Regions from separate parts of the Gorillibacterium sp. sgz306347 genome, predicted to be linked through region 2. Evidence: predicted binding sites of a transcription regulator. Region 2 holds the regulator's gene; each other region holds the start of a gene.
The links. Region 2 encodes Rex, which represses fermentation and respiration genes when NADH is low (regulators of the CRP and FNR family bind a similar motif). Its sites were predicted from a motif close to TTGTGAAATATTTCACAA; they were not measured.
Positions count from the first base shown of each region.

Region 1: a site for Rex is predicted at 4,135-4,152, ahead of AC6I6H_RS08780 (formate/nitrite transporter family protein). Genes of this name have one in related genera too.
Region 3: a site for Rex is predicted at 3,845-3,862, ahead of AC6I6H_RS15320 (FAD:protein FMN transferase). Genes of this name have one in related genera too.

Region 1 covers NZ_JCAPET010000012.1:39,253-46,845, forward strand. The annotation lists gene AC6I6H_RS08755 (hypothetical protein) at 1-15, shown strand, start outside; gene pilM (type IV pilus biogenesis protein PilM) at 36-1,151, shown strand; gene AC6I6H_RS08765 (hypothetical protein) at 1,148-1,759, shown strand; gene AC6I6H_RS08770 (hypothetical protein) at 1,756-2,511, shown strand; gene AC6I6H_RS08775 (protoglobin domain-containing protein) at 2,660-4,000, shown strand; gene AC6I6H_RS08780 (formate/nitrite transporter family protein) at 4,217-5,053, shown strand; fluoride riboswitch at 5,133-5,192, shown strand; gene AC6I6H_RS08785 (voltage-gated chloride channel family protein) at 5,262-6,659, shown strand.
Region 2 covers NZ_JCAPET010000018.1:13,086-20,678, forward strand. The annotation lists gene AC6I6H_RS11295 (3-hydroxyacyl-CoA dehydrogenase family protein) at 1-716, opposite strand, end outside; gene AC6I6H_RS11300 (AAA family ATPase) at 1,009-2,511, opposite strand; gene AC6I6H_RS11305 (hypothetical protein) at 2,504-3,037, opposite strand; gene AC6I6H_RS11310 (cell wall elongation regulator TseB-like domain-containing protein) at 3,182-3,697, opposite strand; gene AC6I6H_RS11315 (amidohydrolase) at 3,694-5,004, opposite strand; gene AC6I6H_RS11320 (DUF47 domain-containing protein) at 5,187-5,804, shown strand; gene AC6I6H_RS11325 (redox-sensing transcriptional repressor Rex) at 5,876-6,499, opposite strand; gene dinG (ATP-dependent DNA helicase DinG) at 6,496-7,593, opposite strand, start outside.
Region 3 covers NZ_JCAPET010000028.1:30,241-37,833, reverse strand. The annotation lists gene AC6I6H_RS15325 (cellulase family glycosylhydrolase) at 421-2,151, opposite strand; gene AC6I6H_RS15320 (FAD:protein FMN transferase) at 2,635-3,720, opposite strand; gene AC6I6H_RS15315 (NusG domain II-containing protein) at 3,885-4,271, shown strand; gene AC6I6H_RS15310 (Gx transporter family protein) at 4,255-4,806, shown strand; gene AC6I6H_RS15305 (ATP-binding cassette domain-containing protein) at 4,803-5,669, shown strand; gene AC6I6H_RS15300 (energy-coupling factor transporter ATPase) at 5,645-6,505, shown strand; gene AC6I6H_RS15295 (energy-coupling factor transporter transmembrane component T family protein) at 6,515-7,306, shown strand; gene AC6I6H_RS15290 (polyprenyl synthetase family protein) at 7,408-7,593, opposite strand, start outside.

The DNA.
Region 1 (7,593 bases), on a different contig from region 2:
TACGGCACACCATGAGGCGGCAGGAGGAAACAGCGATGAAAGAGTCGTTATGGAGCAAAATAAAGCCCGCAAAAACGGCCATTGGCATGGAGCTGACCGATACCCAGGTCAAGCTTTGCGAGCTGGCGGCGGAGCCCGGAAACCGGATCCGCGTTGTTCAGGCGGCGGCGGAGACGCTGCCGCCCGGCACGATAAACGATGGGCGCGTGGAAAACCCGGCCGCGCTGGAGGCGGCGCTCCGGGATCTGCTTGCCGCTTACAAATGGACGAGCCGCCGGGTGCATCTGGCAATCCCCAGCCAAACCGTGCTGGTCAAAATCATCAAGCTTCCGGACGTTCCGGACAAGCAGCTCGACAAGCTGGTCCGCTATGAGCTGACCCACCAGGTGAGCCTGCCGTTCGAACGGCCTCATTACTCTTATACGCGGATTCCTCCTGCTTCCGCGGCTCCGGCCCGCAGGGCGGCCGGTGCGGCGGGAGGGTTGGCCGAGGGCCGGGAGGCCGCCCGGGAAGCGGCCGCCGCCGCCGACGGGGGAGACGAAGGGCTGGGTGAGGTGCTTGTCGCCGCGGCCCCTGCGGAAATGCTGGAAGAGTATGTCCGCCTGTTCCAAAACCTGAAGCTTCGTCCGGTCAGCTTCGAGATCAAGGCGTTCTCGCTGCTTCGGCTGCAGCAGCGCTGCCTGCCGCTCGAAGCGTCTTCCTGGGTAATGATCGACGTCAACGAGACAAACTGCGATATTACCATCGTGGACCGGGGTGTCTTTCGCATCACCCGAAACGTTGACGTCCGCTTTGGGCCGGGATTGACCGAAGAAGAGACCTTTACGGGAACGTCCAGCTATTCCCTGGGCGCCTTTAATCCGGAGCAGGCGTTTGAAGCCGCCTGCCAGGACATCGTCTCCGAATTTGAGCGGCTGACGAATTTCTACCGGTATTCGCTGGAGCATCGCAACACGGAGCTGTCCCTCATTGTCCTCGCGGGAAGCCTGGACCGGATGGACAGGCTGGCGGAGTATTTGACGGAGCAGACCGGCCAAAAGGTCCTTTCCGTCAACGCCGGATCGGACGGATTGACGGGCGCGGCGCTGCCCGGCGGCCTGGCGGCCTTTGCCGTTCCGGTTGGCCTTGCGCTCAGGGGGGATGAAGCATGAAGCCGATCAATCTGCTGCCGCGCGTCCCTTTTCTGGTCCGCCGCCGCGATTTTGTGCTCCTGCTGGCGGCGGCGCTCGGCGTGCTGCTGCTGGCAGGCCAGTTCCTCGGTTCTCATCTGGCGATGGTAAACCGTGCCGCCGCGGAAGCCGAGCTGCAGCACGCAATGGCGGACGTCCGGGACTGGACCCGGAAAACAACCATGGACGACCGGACCTCCCTTTACCAGCAAGGTATCGCCCTGCTGGAGCGGATCAAAGAGGAACGGCCCGATTGGGTGCCGGTCATCCGGACGGTGCTTGATGCCTTATCGGCGCGTGGGCAATTGGGCGATCTGGAGCTTTCCGGCGGGCGGGTGCTCACCGTGAACGCCGTTGTCCGCACACGCGACCAGCTGACCGACGTCATTGCCGAGCTGGAAAAGGTGCCGGCCTTTCGGGATATGACCCTCACGGTAACCGAGCATAAGGTGCTGCGGGAGCAAAGCGAAGCGGACGCTTTGTCCGCCGGCGGCGCATTCGGACAAGGCGGGCTGGAAATTTATACGCTGCAGCTGGAGATTCGACTGCCGTCCGATACGGCTGCCGCCGGAACGGAGGAACCGTCATGAACGTGCCGACAGGCAGAGGAATTTACCGCCGGGAATATAATAAAGCCGCCGTATTGACCGCTTCCGTCATCATGGCGGTTGTGCTGGCCAATGCGCTGGTTTTCATCTTTTATCTGCTTCCGGCCTGGAAGGATGCGCGGGAAACCGGGGATCAGCTAGCCGCCCGGCGCACAGAGCTTGCGGCCCTGCAAGCTTTGCCGCTGGTGGAGCAGGCAAAGGATGACGAGGTCGCCCGCTTGCTCGCTGCGCTGCCGGTGCGGCCGGAGCTTGCGGACATCGCGTCCGTGGTCGGCCGGACGGCCGACGAAGCCGGCGTGGTGCTGGGCAAGCTTAGCCAGGCGCCGGCAGATGCCGCGGCCGGAGGGAGCGCCGGGGCCGCCCCTGCCGCTCCGGCGGACGGGAGCGACCCGGGCGGTACGCCAGGGGAAGGGCAGTCCAACACTGCAGCCGATGCCGTGCCCGCGGCCGGCGGGGCCGGGCTGCAAGCCTATACGTTCAGCGCCGTGCTGTACGGAGATCTGGAGTCGCTTCTTGCTTATACGGATGCGATGAGCGGAACGGACCGGCTGTTTGCCGTGGATACGGTCTCCCTCCGTGAGATGGACACAGCCGCAACCGCCGATGCGTCCGCCCTGCTCCAGCGTCTGCCGCAGTGGCGGAACGGCGCCCCGGCGTATTCCCTCACCCTCGGGTTCCGTGCTTACGCGCTTCCGCCGGGGTTTGAAGCCGGTTTGTCGGCGGATGGATCATAAGATAACCAATTATTGTTTATTTTCCTTTTTCAGAAAATATTATGACAAAAATTCGACAAATCCCTTCAAAAAGAGGGCCAAAAGTCCGATACTTAGGTAGTGCCGCATCAAACGGCAGGCCCGAACGGGCGGATAGGGGAGAACAGCGATGAATGGCAAACCCAACTGGCTGCAAGCGCTGAAAAAAATAAGCGAAACGGAGACCGACCGCCCCCGGCCTTCCCTTTTTCACGGTTCCGGCTCCGGCGCTCCCGACAGCATTCACCAAGGCTTTGACGCGGATATGAAAGCCCGCCTTCAACTGATAACCCTGACGGAAGAGGACATGGAGGTGCTTCGGATCGTACGCCCGATCCTCGAAGCCCATTTGGACGAACTGGTGGACGATTACTACGATGCGCTTTCCTCCATCCCGAAAATGAACGAAATCATTTACCGTCACAGTACGGTCGACCGGCTGAAGGGAACGATGCGCCAGCATCTGCTTGAAATTATGGAAGGCCGGATTGACGAAGCCTTTATTCAAAAGCGGCTACGCATCGCCATGGTCCACAACCGCATCGGGCTGGAATCCAAATGGTATATGGCCGCTTTTCAGAAGCTGCAAAATTCGTTTCTCGACCTCCTGAACGCGGAACTGGCGAACCCGGAGGACAGCAGGAGGGCAAGCCGGACCATCGGCAAAATGTTCAACTTCGAGCAGCAGATTGTGTTGGATGCTTACGAACTTGAGCATCTCCGCGAGCGGGAGCAGCAGTACGAGAAAGTCAAGGAAGAACTGAAAAGCAAGCTTTCCCTCATCAGCACCGAGTTGGCGGCTTTGACCGAAGAAACGAGCGCTTCGGTGCAGGAGTTGGTGAGCACCAGCGTGGAAGTAAACCGGTCGCTGGCGGACAGCGTCTCCCAGTCCAAGGATACCCGCCGGCTGGCGGAAGACGGACAGGAAGGGCTGCGTGCGCTTGGCGGGCGGGTTGCCTCGATCCGCGAGAGCGCGGACCATATGGAGGGCACAGTCCGGCAGCTCGACAAGTCGTCCGGGCAGATCCAGTCGATCATCCTGATCGTCCGCGACATTGCCGAGCAAACCAAGCTGCTGGCCCTGAACGCTTCCATTGAAGCGGCGCGGGCGGGCGAGCACGGCCGCGGCTTCGCCGTGGTGGCCGGAGAAGTCCAGAAGCTCGCCGGGGATACCCGCCAGGCGGTCGCCCAAATCAGCGGGCTCGTGTCGGAAACGGCCAAGTACACCGGCAGCGTAGTGGAGGCCATCACCCGAACGAGGACAATGGTGGAATCGGGCGAAGAGGAGTCCTCCCGGGCGGAAGGAGTTTTCGCCGACATCGTGGCCTCGATGGAAAACAGCCTTCGTTCGGCGGACCGGGTGAAGCGGGACATGGAAACGCTCGTCGGCATCATTGACGAGATCGGACAGGCCTCTTACCGGGTGGCGACTTCGGCGGAAAGCCTGAACGCCACTACGCTGGAGTTGTGAAGAAAATCATTCCAAAATGCCTTTCATAGCGGCAAAAACCGAATAGAAAAGAAGGCTTTTTATGAAAAGTCTTTAAAAAGGGAAGAGCGGCGGCTCTTCTCTTTTTTGCGCGGGAAAAGGGATCAATCGCATATATGTGATTTAATTCACATCAGAAGGAGGGGTTCTTTTTCTATACTGGAGAAGGCCAAAACGAACACATGGAGATGAAGAGAAATGTTCACCGAATCAAATGAACACATGGTCGAGTATGCGCTCAAAAAGAAAAAGCTTCTCGACTCCCATCCGTTTCGCTATTTGATATCCTCCGGGCTTGCGGGCGCCTATGTCGGCATCGCCGTGGTGCTGATGTTTTCCGTTTCAGCACCGCTTTATGCCGTGCATTCCCCGTTTACGGCGCTGATCATGGGCCTTTCCTTCGGCATCGCCCTGACCCTGGTCGTGTTTGCGGGCGCGGAGCTGTTTACGGGCAACAACATGGCGTTTGCCATCAGCAGCTATTCGGGCGCAACTTCCCTTAAAGATACATTGAAGAACTGGTCCTGGTGCTGGATTGGAAACTTTATCGGGGCGTTTATTTTTGCCGCTCTGGTGTTCGGTGCCGGTATTTTCAAAGGCATCCCGGCGGAGCACCAATTGATGGTGCTGGCTCACAAAAAAATGTCGCTTCCTTACAGCGAACTCTTTTTCCGCGGCATCCTTTGCAACTGGCTGGTTTGCCTCGCCATCTGGACGTCGCACCGCGCCAAAAGCGAAAGCGGCAAGCTGATTCTCATTTTCTGGTGCCTGTTCGCCTTCATCTCGTCCGGCTTTGAACACAGCATTGCCAACATGACCACGCTGTCGCTCGCTCTCATGCTCGATCACCCGGCCGACATTACGCTGGCGGGCATGTTCCACAACCTGATCCCGGTTACGCTGGGCAACATCGTCGGCGGCGGGCTGTTCGTGGGGACCGCTTACTGGCTCATTTCGCCGCTCGCCAACAAACGGCGCAGCAAAAACGCGGCTTCGGCCGCTCCGGAAGCCGATGTGGCGGTCAAACACGCTTAATGAGGCTTGGCCCCGGGAATTCCGGTTTTTCAGAGAACCGTCTTGACGAATCGGGGAGTGTTCCCCTATGATGGATTCACCTTGAACAGGCGATGGAGTTCGCCTTAACCGCCGAACGGCTGATGACTCCTACCAGGGAACCTTTTCACTGGTAGGGGTCTGTTTGTTTTTTGGAGAAGCTAACGGGGAAAGAAAGGTTTGTGATGGCATGGACAGGCTTCGGGCGGCAGTGACGCATTATACGGAACGCTGGGCACCGTTTGGGATTGTTGCGGTTTTGTGCAAATGGATCGTATTGGGCGGTTTAACGGGGGTTCTTGCCGGATCGGCGTCGGCCTTGTTCCTGACTGGACTCGATTACGTGACGGGCCTTCGGGAGGGGAACCCCTGGCTTCTGTTTTTCCTGCCGGCCGGCGGTGCGCTGGTCAGCTTCTTGTATTGGAAGATCGGCGGGAACAGTGCAAAAGGCAACAATCTGATTCTGGAACAGATTCATGAGCGAAAAGAGGGCGTTCCTCTCCTTATGGCGCCGCTCGTGCTGTTCGGGACGCTGGTGACCCACTTGTTCGGCGGTTCGGCCGGCCGGGAGGGAACAGCCGTGCAGATGGGCGGCAGCCTGTCCGAGTGGCTTGGCCGCGTGCTGAAGGTGGATGAAGCAGACAAACGGCTCCTGCTCATTTGCGGCATCAGCGGGGGCTTCGGCTCGATCTTCGGCACCCCGCTGGCCGGAACGGTGTTCGGCCTCGAAGTGCTCGCCATCGGCCTGCTTTCGTACGAGGCGCTGATCCCCGCCTTTGTCGCCGCCTTTGTCGGCCATGTGGTGACGGGCTCGGTCTGGAAGGTGCATCACCTCCATTATTACATGGGCGAAGTGCCCGCGATGGCCTTTGGGGTGCTGGCCAAGGTTTTGCTGGCCGCGGCGCTGTTCGGGCTGGTCAGCCGGCTGTTCAGCGAGCTGACGCATTTTCTCAAGGCCTGGTTTGCACGCCGGGTTCCGAACCCGATGCTCAAAAGCGCCGCGGGCGGCTTGCTGATCATCGCCCTGGTCTATCTGATCGGCAGCCGGGATTACCTCGGGCTCGGCATTTCGCTCATTCAGGATTCTTTTCGCGAGGAGGCTTCGCCGTTTGCGTTTTTGGGAAAGCTGCTGTTCACTTCGGTGACGCTTGGAACGGGCTTTCAGGGAGGCGAGGTGACGCCTCTCTTCGCCATCGGCTCCACGCTGGGCAGCGGCTTGTCCGGCTTTCTCGGGCTTCCGGTCGCCTTTTTGGCCGCGCTCGGGTTCATCGCCGTATTCTGCGGCGCGGTCAATACGCCGCTGGCTTGTTTTATTATGGGCATTGAACTTTTTGGGGCGGACGGGGCGGTATACCTATTTCTTGTTTGCCTGGTCAGCTACCTGTTTTCCGGCCACACGGGCATCTATGCGTCCCAAAGGATCTCTTTGCCGAAGTGGCCCTTGGTTCGGGTGACCGAAGGCACCACTTTGGCCGCGTTCAAAGTAGCGAAGCGAGCGGGTAAGCGAGCCGAGCAAGTGAAGCGAGCAGGCAAGCGAGCGGGGCAAGCGGAGCGGGCGCGGGCGCGGGTGGACGAGCCGAGTGAGTGAAGCGAGCAGGTAAGCGAGCAGGCAAGCGAGCGGGCAGGCGGAGCAGGCGCGGGCGCGGGCGGACGAGCCGAGTGAGGAGCGCGACGACTGTTCGTAAAGCGCCGAAGTAACGCGAGAGAAGGTGGGGCGGCGCGGTTCCGCCAGTCGAACACACCCCTTAATGGCGCAGCTTCTGTCACGATTAAGAAAGGATTCTTGGCTGCGTTTCCGAAACGGAGAACAGTTTAGGCCATTAGTGAGGTCACGCTCCGGGCAGGTACACATTCGAAGCGACCCGCATAATCCTGCAAAAATGCAGCATTATTTGGAGCATCCGTTCATATTTACGAAAATGCTGCGAATATGCATGATTTTTTCGAAGTTTGAAGCCGGAATTCCTCCAAGAGGCTGAGAATGATGCAGAAACGCAGCATTATCCGCCGTACTCCACCTTGTGGGCATCGAAATGATGCATATTTGCAGCAATCCTCCCTTCACCGGCTCGGTCGTGCTTGGCAAGGAGGGAGAGAGAGGTCTGATCGGTGTTGAGCCTTTCGACCAAACGCCGTCCTTTTTCTACGCTTGCTCTTTCCCTAGACACAAACCTGAAGACCAGCAGTCTGAAACAAGCTAAAGCAATAGAGGACATAGGCACAAACACGCGCGACTGAGCGGACAGAAAGCCAAACGTGGCAGAGTGGGCAAAAATAGCGACAGAGCTAAACAAACGATAGACGGGTAGAGCACAAACACGCGGTAGAGCGGACATAGAGCCAAACGTGGCAGGTTGGGCATAGGCACAAACAGCGACGGAGCTAACTAGCAGAGCGCACATTGGCTTCAAATATACCGCGTAGCAAAACACAGAGCCAAACGTGGCAGAGCGAGCAGAAAGCAAGGTGGGCGCAGAGTATAGCATGCGTAGCGGACCAAACGTAGTAGAACGAGCGAAGAG
Region 2 (7,593 bases):
TCGAGGCCAAAGCGGTCCGCCATCTCCAGCGGGCCGTATTTGAGGTCGTAGCCGTCGCGCATCGCGGCGTCGATGTCCTCCGCCGTTGCGACGCCTTCCGAGAGAACCGCAACCGCTTCGTTGATCAGAATGCAAATAATCCGGGTCGTCACGAGGCCCGGGGATTCATACACCTGAATGCCCTTCTTGTGCAGCGTGCCTTCCAGAAAGCTGCGAGTGGACGCGAAGGTATCATCCGAAGTCCGGATGCCGCGGACCACTTCCACTACGTCGATCTCCGTCATCGGGATCAGAAAGTGGAGGCCGATGACGCGTTCGGGATGAGCGCAAACGCCGGCAAGCTCCGTCAGGCTCAGCGTTGAGGTCGTGCTGGTGAGAATTATGTCTTGGGAAAGCGTGGCGTCCAGCTTGCGGAAAATGTCCTTTTTGCCGTCCAGGTCTTCCGTTGTGGCTTCCACAACCAGCTGGCAGGACTGGAAATCCTCATACGAGGCCGCTTTGCGGAACCGAGAGACGATCAGCTTCTTCTCGGTATTGGTGATGCCCCATTTCTCGATCTGCTTGTCCAGCGAGTTGTTGATCGCCGCCAGCGCATTGTCGAGCTTTGCCTCCGAGGTTTCCAGCATGTAGACGTCGAGCCCATTTTTGGCCAGCATTTCGGCGATGCCTTGTCCGACAGTGCCGACTCCGATCAGGCCGATTTTCGTAAATTTCATCGAATCACCCGTTTCTATCGATAATCTTGTCTTTTTCCGAATCCGAACCCTTTGCTCCGCTTGAAGCGCATCAAAGAAAATCATACAATGTTTTCCGCCGTTTTTCATCTCTTGACACAAAGGCTTCACAAAAAAACAAAGATTCGAAACAGCCGGAATGGGCCGCCGAACCCCGCCCGTATGCCTTGGCGCTTCAAAGGCAAAAGAAAAGACGCACCCTCCATTATTATGGATGCGTCGAAAAAATTCAAACGATTTGAGCGGAATTTGCAAAAAAATCGCATTTTCCGTTTCAGGCCGTCGTTTTGTGTTTAATAATGGAGAGCAGCTTGCGGAATTCCGCCCCGGACATCACTTCTTCCTTGAGCAGAATCGCCAGAGACTGGTGGAAGACGGTACGGTTGAATTCGAGAATTTCCCGGGTGCGAGCGGTCAGCTGCTCGATGATCCGGTTGTTTTCCTTCATAAGTTCTTCTTTGGTAACCATTTGACGATCGATGATTCCGAGCGAAGTCAGTCCGGAGTCCATCATCGTCTTTACCAGGTTCAGCACCTGTTCAAAGTCGTTCCGCGAGCCGGTGCTCCGGTTGCCGTAGAACATTTCTTCGGCTACTGCGCCGCCGAGCGCCACCATCATCCGGTCTTCCAGCTCTTGCTTGGTGTACAGATACTGGTCGGCCTGCGGATTGTGACGGACGTATCCCAGCGCTTGTCCACGCGGGCTCAGCGCCACCTGGGAAACCGAGCCGGGCTTGACCGCTTCGGCCATAATGGCATGTCCCAATTCGTGCAGCGCGACGCGTTCCCGTTCCGCCTTGGAGCTTTCCCGGTCGGAGCGTTCCCCCATCATGACCTTGTCCAGCGCCGCCGACAGATGGCGGTGTTCGATCACTTCACTGTTTTCCCGCATGGCGTAAACCGCCGCTTCATTCATCATGCTTTCCAGCTGGGCACCGGAAAAATTAAACGATTCCTCCGCTACCTTTTCCAGATCGACCGTCATGGCAAGCGGTTTGTTTTTGGCGTGGATGTTCAGAATATGCATGCGGCCCTTCTTGTCGGGCAGATCGACCTGAATCTGGCGGTCGAACCGGCCGGGGCGCAAAAGCGCGCTGTCGAGCATTTCCTTGCGGTTTGTGGCTGCAATCAGCAGGATGCGCGGGGTTTCCGCCGTATGGATGCCGTCCATTTCCGTCAGGAGCTGGTTCAGCGTCTGGTCATATTCGCGGTGCTGCCCGCCGTCCCGTTTGCCGCCGATGACGTCGATTTCATCGATAAAAATGATTGCGCTGTCCTTGTTCTCCTTCTGGGCGCGGGTCCGCGCATCCTTGAACAGATCGCGGATGCGGCTCGCGCCGACGCCGACGTACATCTCCACGAATTCACTGCCGGACGCCGCCACGAACACCGAGTTGGTGTAATGCGCGGCTGCTTTTGCGAGCAGGGTTTTCCCGGTTCCCGGAGGGCCTTCGAGCAAAATGCCCTTTAAGGGCCGGATACCGAATTTTTTGATTTCCTCATGCTTGATCAGAAAGTCCAGCGCTTCCTTCAGCTCGTTTTTGGCCCGGTCCTGTCCGCCGATGTCTTCAAACGTCAGGTAGGAGGGCGTTCTCGGCTTCGCTTTCCGCTCCACGGTGGCGGCGATGGCGCCTCCTTTGGGACGGGCGAACAGAAAGAAAGCCGCCCCGAAGGCGAGCAGGGTTACGTAAGGAACAATATTTACGCCAATAAAGGCCAGGAAAATCAAAAGCGAAACCGCGGTTCCGATCAAGATCTCCTTCCAATACTTACTCATTGGGCCACACTCCCATCGTCGCCGGAATCCGGGGCAAAATGATCGATTTGCTGTGCGTTCCGTCAGTCAGACGGATATATACATTCTCGTCATCGATCTCCGTTTCGGCATCGAGCGAGCTGTCCGTTTTTGTTTTTTCCTCCAGAATCTTCGGGATGTCCGAATAATGCCGGGTTTCCATGGCCTGCGCCACGTCAAACAGCGCTTTGGACCACCAGGCGTCGATTTCCGGGGACGAATTGCTTTCGACGTCCAATTGCACTTTGCGGCCGTCGATCAAGGATGCGCCATCCTTCACGATGGTCTGGTATATGTCCCGAATGCTGGCGTCGTCGCTCAGCTTCAGGTCGATTTGGACGGTATCGTTGGTGAATTTGGATGCTACCTGCTCCACTCCCTGGTTTTTCTGGACAAGCTCGGCCAGCGGATTTTCCATCGCATAGCTGCGATACATAAACCAGCCGCCAAACAACAGCACGCCGGAGGTCAGCAGGGCGACAAGAACCGGTATACCTTTCAACTTCATTGACGTCCGCCTTTCTAGTTGATGAATTTTGATATAAATTTGATATAAGACAGTATAGCACATAATATATCACAAGTGTTGAAACTTTGCGCAAAAACATAAAAAACCCGAAACCATTTGGTTTCGGGTTTCTTGTTCCGTCTATCAGTCTGCGCCGAGCTTCCACTTGTCCAGCAGCGTTCCGTCGCGGAACCGGTAAAATTCGTAGTAGAGGGTTTCCTTCCCGCTTTCCTCCAGCCGGTAAAAGGACTGCCAAACGTATTCGTTCTCATAGACCCCGGGTACAATGCGCATGATCGAAGCGGCCGGGGTTTGCTCCAGCACCTTTTTCTTGATGTCGGCTTTGGTCACTCCTTGATCGGCGTATTCGGCATGCACCTGTCCGCCCAGCACCCAGACCAGCATTTTGCGGCCTTCGGCGTTTGCTCCCTGCACCACCATCATCGGCGCGTCGGCGACAAAAGGCGTCACCTGACTGACGGTAACCAGTTCGCTTTGCTGCCTGGCCACCTCCGCAGCCGCATCTTCCTCGGTCCAAATATCCGCCTGCACGCTAATGTAAAACCGGTATCCGATTACCAGCAGCACAGCGAGCCCCAGCACAATGCCGACAATGATCTTCGTCCGCTTCCGCGAAGCGCGCGTTCTTCTTCCGCTCAACGCCCGATCAGCCCTTCATAGCTGGCGGCAAATTCCGCTTTGATTTTTTCTTCATCCAGGGTCAGGACCGCTCCGTTTCGAACGACCGGCCGCCCGTCGATCCACACGTCCCGGACATCCGCGGCGGTAGCCGAGTAGACCACATGCGACAGGAAATTCGAAGCCGGCTGATAATGCGGCTGGTCGATGTCAAGCGCGATAAAGTCGGCCTTCATGCCGGGCGCAAGCGCTCCGGTGCCGTCCAGCCAGATCGACTCGGCTCCGGCCCGGGTCGCCATCCGGAACGCTTCGTAAGCGGGAACGGCGGTCGGGTCCCCCGTTGTTCCTTTGTGCAGCAAAGCGGCCAGGCGCATTTCCTCGAACATGTCGAGGTTGTTATTGCTGGCGGAGCCGTCCGTCCCGAGCGATACCTTCACACCGGCGGCGAGAAGCTTGGTCACAGGCGCGATGCCGCTTGCCAGCTTCAGGTTGCTGCCGGGGTTGTGGGAAACCCGGACGTCGCGGCGGGCCAAAATTTCAATTTCCTTGTCGTTCAAATGAACGGCATGCGCGACAAGACACGGACGGTCAAACACGCCCAGCTTCTCCAGATGCTCGACCGGCCGGAGCCCGTAGGCCCTTTCGTTTTCCTCCACCTCACGCGCGGTTTCCGACATGTGGGTGTGCATCGGAAGATCCAGCTCGTACGACAGCTCCACCAGCTTCTCGATATAGTCCGGCGGGCAGGTATAGGGTGCGTGCGGCGAAATCATCGCCGTGATCCGGCCCCCTGCGGCGCCATGCCAGCTGCGGGCGAAGGCGGCCGCTTCACGCAGCTTGACGTCCTGCACCTCGGGCGGGCAGAGCCCGATGACGCCCCGCGTGAGACAGGCCCGCATGCCCGACAGCTCGACCGAGCGGGCCACTTCATCCATATGATCGTACATGTCGACGAACGTCGTCGTGCCCGATTTGAGCATTTCCACAATGGAAAGCAGGGTGCCTATTCTTACGTCGCCCGCCGTAAATTTCGCTTCGTTGGGCCACATTTTCTCTTCCAGCCAAACCTGGAGGGCCAGGTCGTCGCCTACGCCCCGAAGCAGCGACATCGCCGCATGTCCGTGGGTGTTGACTAGTCCGGGCATGTACAGCCGGCGGCTGCCGTCCACCACTTCGTCAAAGCCGGAGGCAAGCTGCTCCGGGGAAAGCTCGGGTCCGAGCCATTCAATTTTATCGTCTGCCACAATCATATTTCCGCGCAGTACGGGAGACTCCGCATCCGGAGTCAGAAAAATGCCGTTTTTGATCAACAATCGGGCCAAAGGGATCGTTTCCTTTCTGCTATCCGTTTTTCTAGAGCGTACAACGCCGGCGGGGCAAAAGCAAGGCTTCCGGACAAGAGTTGACGAAACCGTGGCGAAGGGGCGTCCTCATTGCGCGGCCCGCTCTCTTTATGATACCTTAACATAAGGAGCAACGGGGTCATATATAAACGGGAGGCTAAACCTACATGTTTCAGAAAAAGGGAGATACCGATTTTTTCAAGCTGCTGCTGGAATCCGCAGACAACACGCTCGTGGCGGCCAAAATGTTCCGCGAAGCAATGAGCGGCTCGAAGCCGCCGGTGGCTTACATCGACCAATTGAAGGATCTTGAACACAAGGGCGACAACATCACCCATATGATTTACCGCGGGTTAAATAAAGTGTTCATCACCCCTCTCGACCGGGAGGACATCATGGAACTGGCGAACAAAATGGACGATGTCATGGACTACATCGAAGAAACGATCGCCAAATTCGACTATCTGAACATCGAAGCCTCCGACGACTACATGCGAAAATTCGCCGAAGTGATTGTGAAGGCCTGCGAGCATATCGTCGAAGCGTTCCACCTGCTCTCCAAGAAGAAATACGATCAGATCTCCGAGCATACCGTGCAAATCAACAGCCTGGAGAACGAAGGCGACCGCCTCATGCGCGAGGGCATTCGCAAAATTTTCACCGAGCAAAAAGACCCCTACACGGATTTCAAAATCAAGGAGCTGTACGAGCGCCTGGAAAAAGCGACCGACGCCTGCGAAGGCGTCGCCAATATACTCGAAAGCATCATCCTGCGTTACGCCTGAGACGGCAGACGCGGATACACAAAACGCCGCGATCCCTTACGGATCGCGGCGTTTTCATTGGGAAGAAACGATTAATCCAGGTAATACGCCAGGCTCAGCAGCTCCGTCGTAAAATCGGCATAATGCACGCGCACGTTCGGAGTCACTTTAATGATGGAAGGCGCAAAATTGAGAATCGCTTCGACGCCGGCGGCAACAAGATCGTCTGCGACGCCCTGCGCTTCCGATCCGGGGACGGTGATGATGCCGACCCGGATGTTCTGCTGGCGCACCGTATCTTTCATTTCCTCGATAGGCTGGACCGTCAGGTGATTGATCTTCGTGCCGACAATTTCCGGAACGGCGTCGAACAGGGCGACAATGTGCATGTTGTCCTTCAGGTAGGCGTTGTAGTTGCTGAGCGCCTTCCCCAGGTTCCCGGCTCCGACCAAAGCGACGGCGATTTCCCGGTCCAGCTTCAGGATCTGACGTATTTTCTCAATCAGGTATTCGACGTCATAGCCAATGCCCTTTTTGCCGAAATCCCCAAAGTAGGCCAAATCCTTGCGAATTTGGGCGGGATTCAGATCCAGTCTGCGTCCCAGGTCCTGAGAGGAAACGGTCTGCACGCCATTGGCATGAAGCTCGCTTAAATAGCGCAGGTATACCGGCAGTCTGCGGACTACCGCTTCCGAGATTTTCTCCGTCGTCTTCATTCGTTAACCCCTTCCATCCATTGCGAAATTCTCGGCACCAGTTGCTTGGCATTCATATGCTCAATTTTGGGTCCCGGCAGCGAGTATAAGAAATGCTTTCCGTAATAGGTTTCCAGAATCCTTGTGTCGTACACGATCACAATGCCTTTGTCGCTTTCGCGGCGCACCAGCCGGCCGAAGCCCTGCTTGAAACGGATGACGGCCTGCGGCACGGAAAGCTTCATGAACGGATTCTGGTTTTTCTGTTTGATGCGGTCGCATTTGGCTTCCACCACCGGATGGTTCGGCGGCTGAAACGGCAGCCGGACGATCGCCAGGCAGCTCAGCGCTTCGCCGGGAATGTCGACCCCTTCCCAGAAGCTGCTCGTTCCAAGCAGAACGGTTTTGCCGTTCGCCTGAAAGAGCCGGACCAGCTTGCTTCGGCTTCCGCCGTCCATGCCCTGCCCCAATACCTGGATGCCGTCGGGCGTGAGCCGCTCGCGCAGCTCTCCGTGCACCTGCTTCAGCATCCGGTAGGAAGTGAACAGCACCAGCATGCGCCCTTTGGTTTCGCGCGCCACCTCGGCGAGCGATTCCACCAGCGCGGCCGTAAACTCGGCCTCGCCTTTCATTCCCTTCAGCACCGGGAAATCGCGCGGGATAACGACCAGCGCCTGCTCCCGGTAATTGAACGGCGAAGGCAGCTGCACCTCCCGGAGCCGGTTGTCCTCCGCCGCCTCCCGCAGCCCGAGCTGATCGATGGTGTAATCGAACGTTTTGCCGACCGACAGCGTGGCGGAGGTCAGCACGACGCTTTCCTTTTGATCAAAGAAATGCGCCTTCAGCATCGGGCTGACATCGATGGGAACGGACATGAGCTGCAGCGACTTCATTTTGTGCTGGTGGTTGCCTTCAATCCAGTAAACAAAGCCCGCATCGTTCTGGGCAACGAAAAAGCGCAGGTTGTCGCGCAGCCGGGCCAGCTCCTTGACGCCGCCCGAAAGGTTGGTGGCAAGGCTTTGCAGCTCCGACCGGTCCGGCTCCTCCTTGAGCGGCGCGAGCAGTTTGTCCAGCTGCTTCAGCAGCTTCGCCAGAAGCCGATCGAGGTCCTCGTG
Region 3 (7,593 bases), on a different contig from region 2:
GGGACAGCCTTTTTCATGTCTTTTCGGCTTGAATGAAAAAATGAGCGAAATCCTGCAGCAGGCTAAGAGAAGGTCAAGCTCCGGGTCTACGCCTTCGCTGCGGCCCGTTATTCCTGCAAAAATGCAGGAATAACGGGAGCACAAGGGCCGCTTTTCCGATATTGATGCGATAATGCAGGATTCTTTGCCAGTTACAAGCGAATCGCGGCCTTTAGGAAGGGGAATGCTGCACATTCGCAGCATTCTTCCTCCTATTGCACGTTCTGGGCCGTAAAATGCTGCACATTTGCATCTTTCTTCTGGCTGCGGTCAGGGTTCGACGTCGTCCATGCCACTGGTCAGGCCGGCGCCGAAGCTCGGGCCGCCTTTCTTGCCACTGGTCAGGCCGGCGCCGAAGCTCGGGCCGCCGTACTTGCCCGGTCAGGGCTCGACGCCGAAGATCAGCACGCCGTTCTGATAGACGGTGATTTTGTTCCACTCCGCGTAGGAGGTGGAGCTTCCGTTAAACGAATAGTCGTCGGCCAGATTGAAATTGCTCCAGTCGGCTTTGTTAAAGCGGAATTGGATGTCACCGCTCTGGCCTCTGGCCGGAATGGACCCGGCCGCCGGAGCAAAGCCGATCTGCAGGTAGCGGTCCGCGCCGGTCCGCGCCGGCGTTACCGCAGCGAAGGAGCCGGTGATGTTGGCAGCGCCCGCCTGCGCGTAATCGACGTGGAACTCGTTTCCGGGCGTGCCGTCGTTGGTATACCAGTACCGGATTGTGATTTCGCTCAGCTTGACCGGAGAAGCTCCGGCATTGACCAGATTCAGCGAAGCCCGAACCGAGTTTTCGCTTGCGCCCTGCGTGCCGGCTTTATAAAGCACCTTTACCGAAGCCGGGGAAGCGGTGGAAGTCGGCGTTGGGGTTGGCGTGCTGCCCGACGGTTCAGGGGTCGGCGTATTCCCCGAAGGCGCAGGAGTCGGCGTCGTCGGGTTCGGCGTCGGCGAAGGGGCGAGCGTCTTCATGACGCGGTTCAGCATCGCCTGCTTCGGCGCGTTCCAGCTGGACCAATCGTCCAGCAGCAGACCGCCGGTATCCCCGCTGTTCGGGTTTAGGCTCCAGTAAGTCCAGTACAAATCATTGGCGCCGATGTAATCGATCAATTTGTTCTGCCATTTGCCCTCTACGCTGGACGTATCGACGCTGCGCCCGCCGAATTCGCCCACAAGCACGGGGGCGATGTTTTGCTTGCTGATGTAGCCCCAGTATTTGTCCCACAGCGCCGGCATGTTGTCCGGAAAGGAAGGATCGCTGAACCAGGACTGCGAGGCAACGCCCGGGCCGTAATCGTGCGGGGAGTAGACGAGCCGGTTCGGAACGTCAAGCCGGACCGGGTAGTTCGCCGCGCCCAGCAGGTTGCCGCCCCACCAATAGCCGCCCGTGGTGCCGGCGACGTTTTTCTCGACACCCTCCACGAGGATCAGCCAGTTCGGATTAACCGAAAGAATGGCGTTGCCCGCGCGCTCGGCGGCAAGCCGCCAGTCGGTGGCCAGGTCGCCGGTGCCCCAGCTTGCGGGGCCGTGAGGCTCATTGTGCAAGTCCGCTCCGATAACGGTCGGATTGTTCAGGTAGCGGGCGGCAAGCATTTTCCAGTCGCTGATCCAGCGCTGCTCGGAATACGCCGACGTGTACCACAGCTCGGATTGGCCGCCGGAGTCGGGGCGGTGGCGGTCGAGGAAAATTTTAATGCCCCGCTGGCCCGCTTTTTCCACCAGCACGTCCATGATCTGGACGGGAGAGAGGCCTTGCAGATCCGGGTTTTTCATGTAATCGATGCTGTTGACCTTGGAGGAGGCGTCGAACATTTGATTGCAGAACGGCAGGCGGATCAGGTTGTAGCCGTTTGCCTTGATCTGGTCCAGCACATCGTCCATCGAGCGGGTCCAGAGGCCGTGAGGGGAATAGTTGCCGGTTTCGAAGCCGAACCAGTTAAGCCCGTTAAATACCGCGGGCTTGCCGTTCGAATCGACGATCCGGTTGCCGGATGTGTGGTAATACCCGGCTGCCGCAGGCTCGGCGGCTTTGACGGACGAGACGATGCCGACGGCCGACACAAGCAGAACCAGAGCCAGGCCGAGGACTGCCCATCGGAAGCGGGAAAGCTGTTTCATCACTTGATTTACCTCCGTTCGGATTAAAGGAACGCCTTTCATTCTAGCGAAAATGGGAAGCGTTTACAATGATGGAATATACAATATATTACAAATAAACCGACCAGTTTTTGTTTGTTTTTGGACCTGGGCTGCATTGAAAAAAGAGTCCCGTTTCCGGGACTCCTATAAGCCGGGCCGCTTCCGCCAGCAAAATCATCTGTTATATTTCATCGCGGCGGATATTCCTGAGCAAGTCTGTTACATTACTGGGGGTCGGACAGTTTGCGGGAGCGGGACTTAATGCTGGCTGCATCGGCTATTCCTAGTAAGGCTGTTCCGCTTCCGCGCGTCGGTACTTCTCAGCAAGTTTGTTACACTTCTATGAGTTGGGTACACCTCAGCAAGTCGTTACACTTCCGCGCATCGGGTACTCCCTTGTAAGCCTGTTCCACTTCGCGGGTCGGGTACTTCACAGCAATTCGTTACGCTTCCGCAAGTCTGTTACTCCTCGGCAAGCTTGAACTCGGGGTTGGTGATCTCGATTTTGCCTTTGAGCCCGTCGCTCAGGTAAACCTTGTCGTCCGTCGTGATAAAGACCGCTTCAACGTCGTCCAGCTCGTTGGCGTGCTGCAAGCCTTTTTCAAGCCCGTACCCGAACAAGGTGTTGTCCAGTCCTTCGCCTTTCATGGCGCCGTCGGTGATAATCGTCACGCTGGCCAGGTTGTTCTCGAACGGATAGCCGGTGGCCGGGTCCATCAGATGATGGTAGCGCACTCCGTCTTCGATGAAGAAGCGCTCGTAAATGCCCGATGCGACAACCGCCTTGCCGGTGACTTTCATGGTGCCGATATGCGCGCCGCGGCTTTCGTCGGGGTTCTGGATGCCGATCGTCCATTCGCTGCCGTCCGGCTTGTTCCCGACGGTGAGGAGATTGCCGCCCATGTCGATGATGGCGCTGTTGATGCCGACGGATTTCAGATATGCAGCGATGCGGTCGGCTGCGATCCCTTTGCCGGTGCCGCCGATGTCGAGGGACATCCCCGCTTCGGGCAGGTACACGGTGCGCTTGGCGTCGTCCAGCTGAACCTTGTGGTAATCGACCAGAGCGACCGCCTTTTGAATGTCGGCATCGGCGGGCTTGTGCGCGCCTTCGTTTCCGACGCCCCACAGGTCCACCAGCGGGCCGACGGTCGGGTCGAACACGCCGCCCGAGGCTTCGGCGTCCGTCATCGCGGCTTTGACCGCATCGTAGGTCGGCTGCGACACCTGCACCGGCTCCCGGCCGGCGGCGTCGTTGACCTTGCGGATTTCGCTGTTTGCGTTTTCCCGGTTCAACTGGTCGTCCACTTCGGTCAGCAGCTCTTCGATATGCCGAAAGTTCTCATCTGTGACTTTTTCATCATAGACCTTCACGGTGACTACGGTTTCGTAAACAAAAAAAGTTTCACTTATCGGAAGCTGGCCGCTTCCCGCCGGAGCGGAAGGGCTGCCGCCCGGAGCGGCGGTGTCCTTGCCGCAGCCGGCGGCCAATACAAGCGTCAGCAAGACGGCCGGCAAAGCAACGCGCAAACGCGGAAATGAATTCATGAAGCGCCTCCTGGTGGTTCGATTTGTTTCTTTTTTAAAAAAGCTTATGGTAAGATTATAACAAAGCGTCTGTCGCGGCAATTGTGATTTTTCTCATAGTTAGCCCCTGGTTCAACCCGGATAATAGTGAACAACGTCACAATCTTTTGGTTGGGAGCACATCCATGAAAAAAGCTGATTTATTGCTCTACGCCGTTGTTTTGGGCATCGGCCTTTTGTTTATTGTCCCTCTTTTCCAAAGAGACAAGGGGGGCCCCGACGAAGGCACATTATACGCTAAGGTCACTGTGGATGGCAAGCTGTATCAGATGGTGGAGCTCGGAAAAAAGGAGCAGCAGTTCGAGATTCAAACGGAGTACGGGTACAACCGGCTCACGGTTACCGATAACGGCATCGAGATGACCGACGCCGACTGCCCCGACCTGCTCTGTCTGACCTTCGGGCATGTGCACGACATCGGCAAGACGATCGTCTGCCTGCCGCATCGCCTGATGGTGGAGATTGTCGGAGGGAGCGGAGAGGGGGGCGCCGTCGATGGGGTTGCGGCCTGAGAGGGGCGAGCTGAAAAAAGCGGTCCTGATCTCCATTTTCGCTTCGGTGGCTGTGGTGCTCGGCATTGTCGAATCGTTCATTCCGTTTGCCATTGCGGTTCCGGGAGCGAAGCTCGGCCTCGGAAACATCATGGTTCTGACCTGCCTATACTATTTTAAAGGGAGAGACGCCGTCTCTCTCATTGTTTTGAAGACGCTGCTGACGTCCTTTATTTTGGGCACCTTTTCGACGTTCCTGTTCAGTCTGTTCGGATCGCTGGCGAGCTTTCTGGTGATGTTTTTGCTGCTGCGCTTCGGTAAAGACACTTTCAGCCTTACCGCGATCAGCGTCGTCGGCGGGATTGCGCATAACCTCGGCCAGCTGGGGGCGGCGGCGCTGGTGCTGGGCACCACGACCATTTTCTATTACCTGCCCCTGCTGTTCGTTTCGGGCATTGTGACCGGGGTATTTGTCGGCATCGCCGCCAATTACCTTGTGGTGTCCATCGGCAAGCTGGGCGTGCTGCGGCAGGTATTGGGAGGGACATCCGCATGACGGAAAAGGAGCAACCGGTGCAGAACGGGCGCACGGATATGATCGTGCTGGAGAATGTCAGCTGTGCGCATACGGACGGCGGGGAGCCTTTTCTCCGCGGCATCAGCCTGCGGGTGCCCGAAGGGCAGTGGATCAGTCTGGTCGGCGCGAACGGCTCCGGCAAGTCGAGCCTGGTCAAGCTGCTGAACGGCCTTCTGCCCGCTGCGGGAGGACGCATCGAGGTCGCCGGCATTCCGCTCGCGGACGGGACGCTTGGGTCGATCCGCGAGCGTGTGGGCATGGTATTTGCGAACCCCGACAACCAGTTTGTCGGGCTCACCGTCGAGGACGATATTGTGTTCGGGCTGGAGAACCGGATGCTTGAGCGCGGGGAGATGGAGGAGCGGCTGCGCCGTTATGCGGAGGAACTGCGGATCGGCCATCTTCTGGAGCGCCATCCGGCGGAGCTGTCGGGCGGCCAGAAGCAGCGGGTGGCCATTGCCGCCGTGCTGGCGATGGAGCCGCAGGTCGTCGTATTCGACGAAAGCACCTCCATGCTGGACGAGCAGGCCAAAGGCGAAATTGTCGCCGTTATGGACCGGATGCGCCAAAGCGGACGGTACACGATGATCTCGGTTACCCATGACACCGATGAAATTATGGCGACCGACCGGATGATCGCCCTCTCGGACGGCACGCTGGCCGCCGACGGCGATCCGCGCGAGCTGCTTCGGCAGGAAGACCTGCTGCGAAAGCTGAAGCTGAAGCCGGCGTTTGCGCTTGACCTGAGCGCCCGCTTGCGGGCCGCAGGGCTTGCAGCCGGGCTCCATTCGGACGGAAACCAACTGCTGGAGGACCTATGGGCATTGTATTCGAGCAGGTAAGCTATACGTACGGAAGAGGCTCCCGCCAGGGACAATTGGGACTGGACGGGGTCGACCTGGAGCTGGCCGAAGGGCGCTTTACGGCGGTGCTCGGCGCCTCCGGCTCGGGAAAATCGACGCTGCTCCAGCATTTCAACGGCATTTTGCTGCCCGATTCAGGGCGCGTGCGCATTCTGGACTTCGTTCTGGAGCCGGGCAAATCCGGAAAGGGAATGGGCGCCCTGCGCAAACGGGTCGGGCTGGTGTTTCAATTCCCCGAGCAGCAGCTGTTTGAGGACACGGTGGAAAAAGACATCTGCTTCGGCCCGCTCAATTTCGGCGTCCCCGAGCCGGAAGCCAAAGCGGCGGCCCGCCGAGCCGTGGAAGCGCTCGGCCTGGACGCAACGATTTTGCAGCGCAATCCGTTCCAGCTGAGCGGCGGGCAGATGCGCAAAGCGGCGATCGCGACCGTGCTTGCGGCCGATCCGGACGTGCTGGTGCTGGACGAGCCGACCGCGACGCTGGACCAGGCCAGCCGCAGCGAGCTTCTGGAGCTGCTGGCGCGTCTGTGCCGGGAGCAGGGGAAAACGGTCGTGCTGGTCACGCACCGTCTGGAGGAGGCCCTGCCCTGCGCCGAGGACTACGTGGTCATGCACCGGGGCCGTGTGTCGTTTCGCGGATCGGCCGACGAGCTGCTGGCTCGGGCGGATCTGCTGGACGAAGCGGGGATCAAGCTGCCGGAAGCGACGCGCTTTCTCCGGGGGTTCGCCGAGCGCTTCGGCGTTCCCGTTCCGCCGGGGGTTCACTCCCCTGAGGCAGCGGCAGCTTTTGTCCTGAATGTTATGCAAAAGAGGTGACCCTGAGTATTGGCTAACCGGATGATTGTCGGCAAATATGTGGACGCCGATTCCTGGGTGCATCGGCTCGACCCCCGGTCGAAAACGCTCACCATGCTTGTTTTTCTTGCGGCGATTTTCCTCGTCGATTCCTTTCTTCAGGCCGCGGCGGTGGCCCTGTTCGCCGTCGTGGTGATGCTCAGCACGCGGATTCCGTTCGGCTACTTCGTCCGCTCGCTGAAGCCGCTCTTGTTTTTAATGGTGTTTATTTTTCTGTTTCATCTCTTGTTCGAGGCCGGCGGCACGCAGTTTGTCGATCTCGGCCCCATCAAGCTTTACGCCGGCGGGCTGGTGAGAGGCACCTTGTCCGTCATCCGGATGATCCTCTTCGTCACGTTTACCGGCATCCTTACCTTTACGACGCCTCCGCTGCGCCTGACGCAGGGGCTGGAGGATATCCTGACACCGCTGCGCTGGGTCGGCGTGTCTCCCCGCAAGCTGACGCTGATGCTCAGCACGTCCCTGCGGTTTATCCCGACGGTCTTCGAGGAGGCGGATAAGATCCTGAAGGCCCAAGCCTCGCGGGGCATGGACATGAGAGACCAGCCGCTGGTGAAGAAGGCCCGCCTGCTGATCGCGCTTCTGGTTCCCGTGACGCTGGGCGGCATCCGCCGGGCGACGGAGCTGGTCGATTCGATGGAAGCCCGGGGCTACCAGCTGAACAAACCGCGTTCGCGCTATCACGTTCTGGTCTGGAAGCGGAATGACAGCCTGCTGCTCGGAGCCGCGCTGCTCCTCGTTGCAGTCGTTGTCCTGATTTAGAAAAAAAGGACCTCGCTCTCCACCTAGGTGTGGAGAACGAGGTCCTTTTTGGGTTGAGCACGTTCCATGCGGGACTCGTTCGGGAAAACCTTCAGGCTCGGTTATTTCGTAAAATAATCGAGGATCAGCTCCAGATCGGCATGGGCGGGGTGCCCGCTCAGCTTTGCGATGACGGAGCGCGCCCGGCCGGTATATTTCCGGCTGAGCTTCATCGTCCGCTCAATGGCTCCGCTGGACGAAATCCGGGCGATGACGCGGTCAAACGCTTCGGGCGAGGAGCCCGGGCC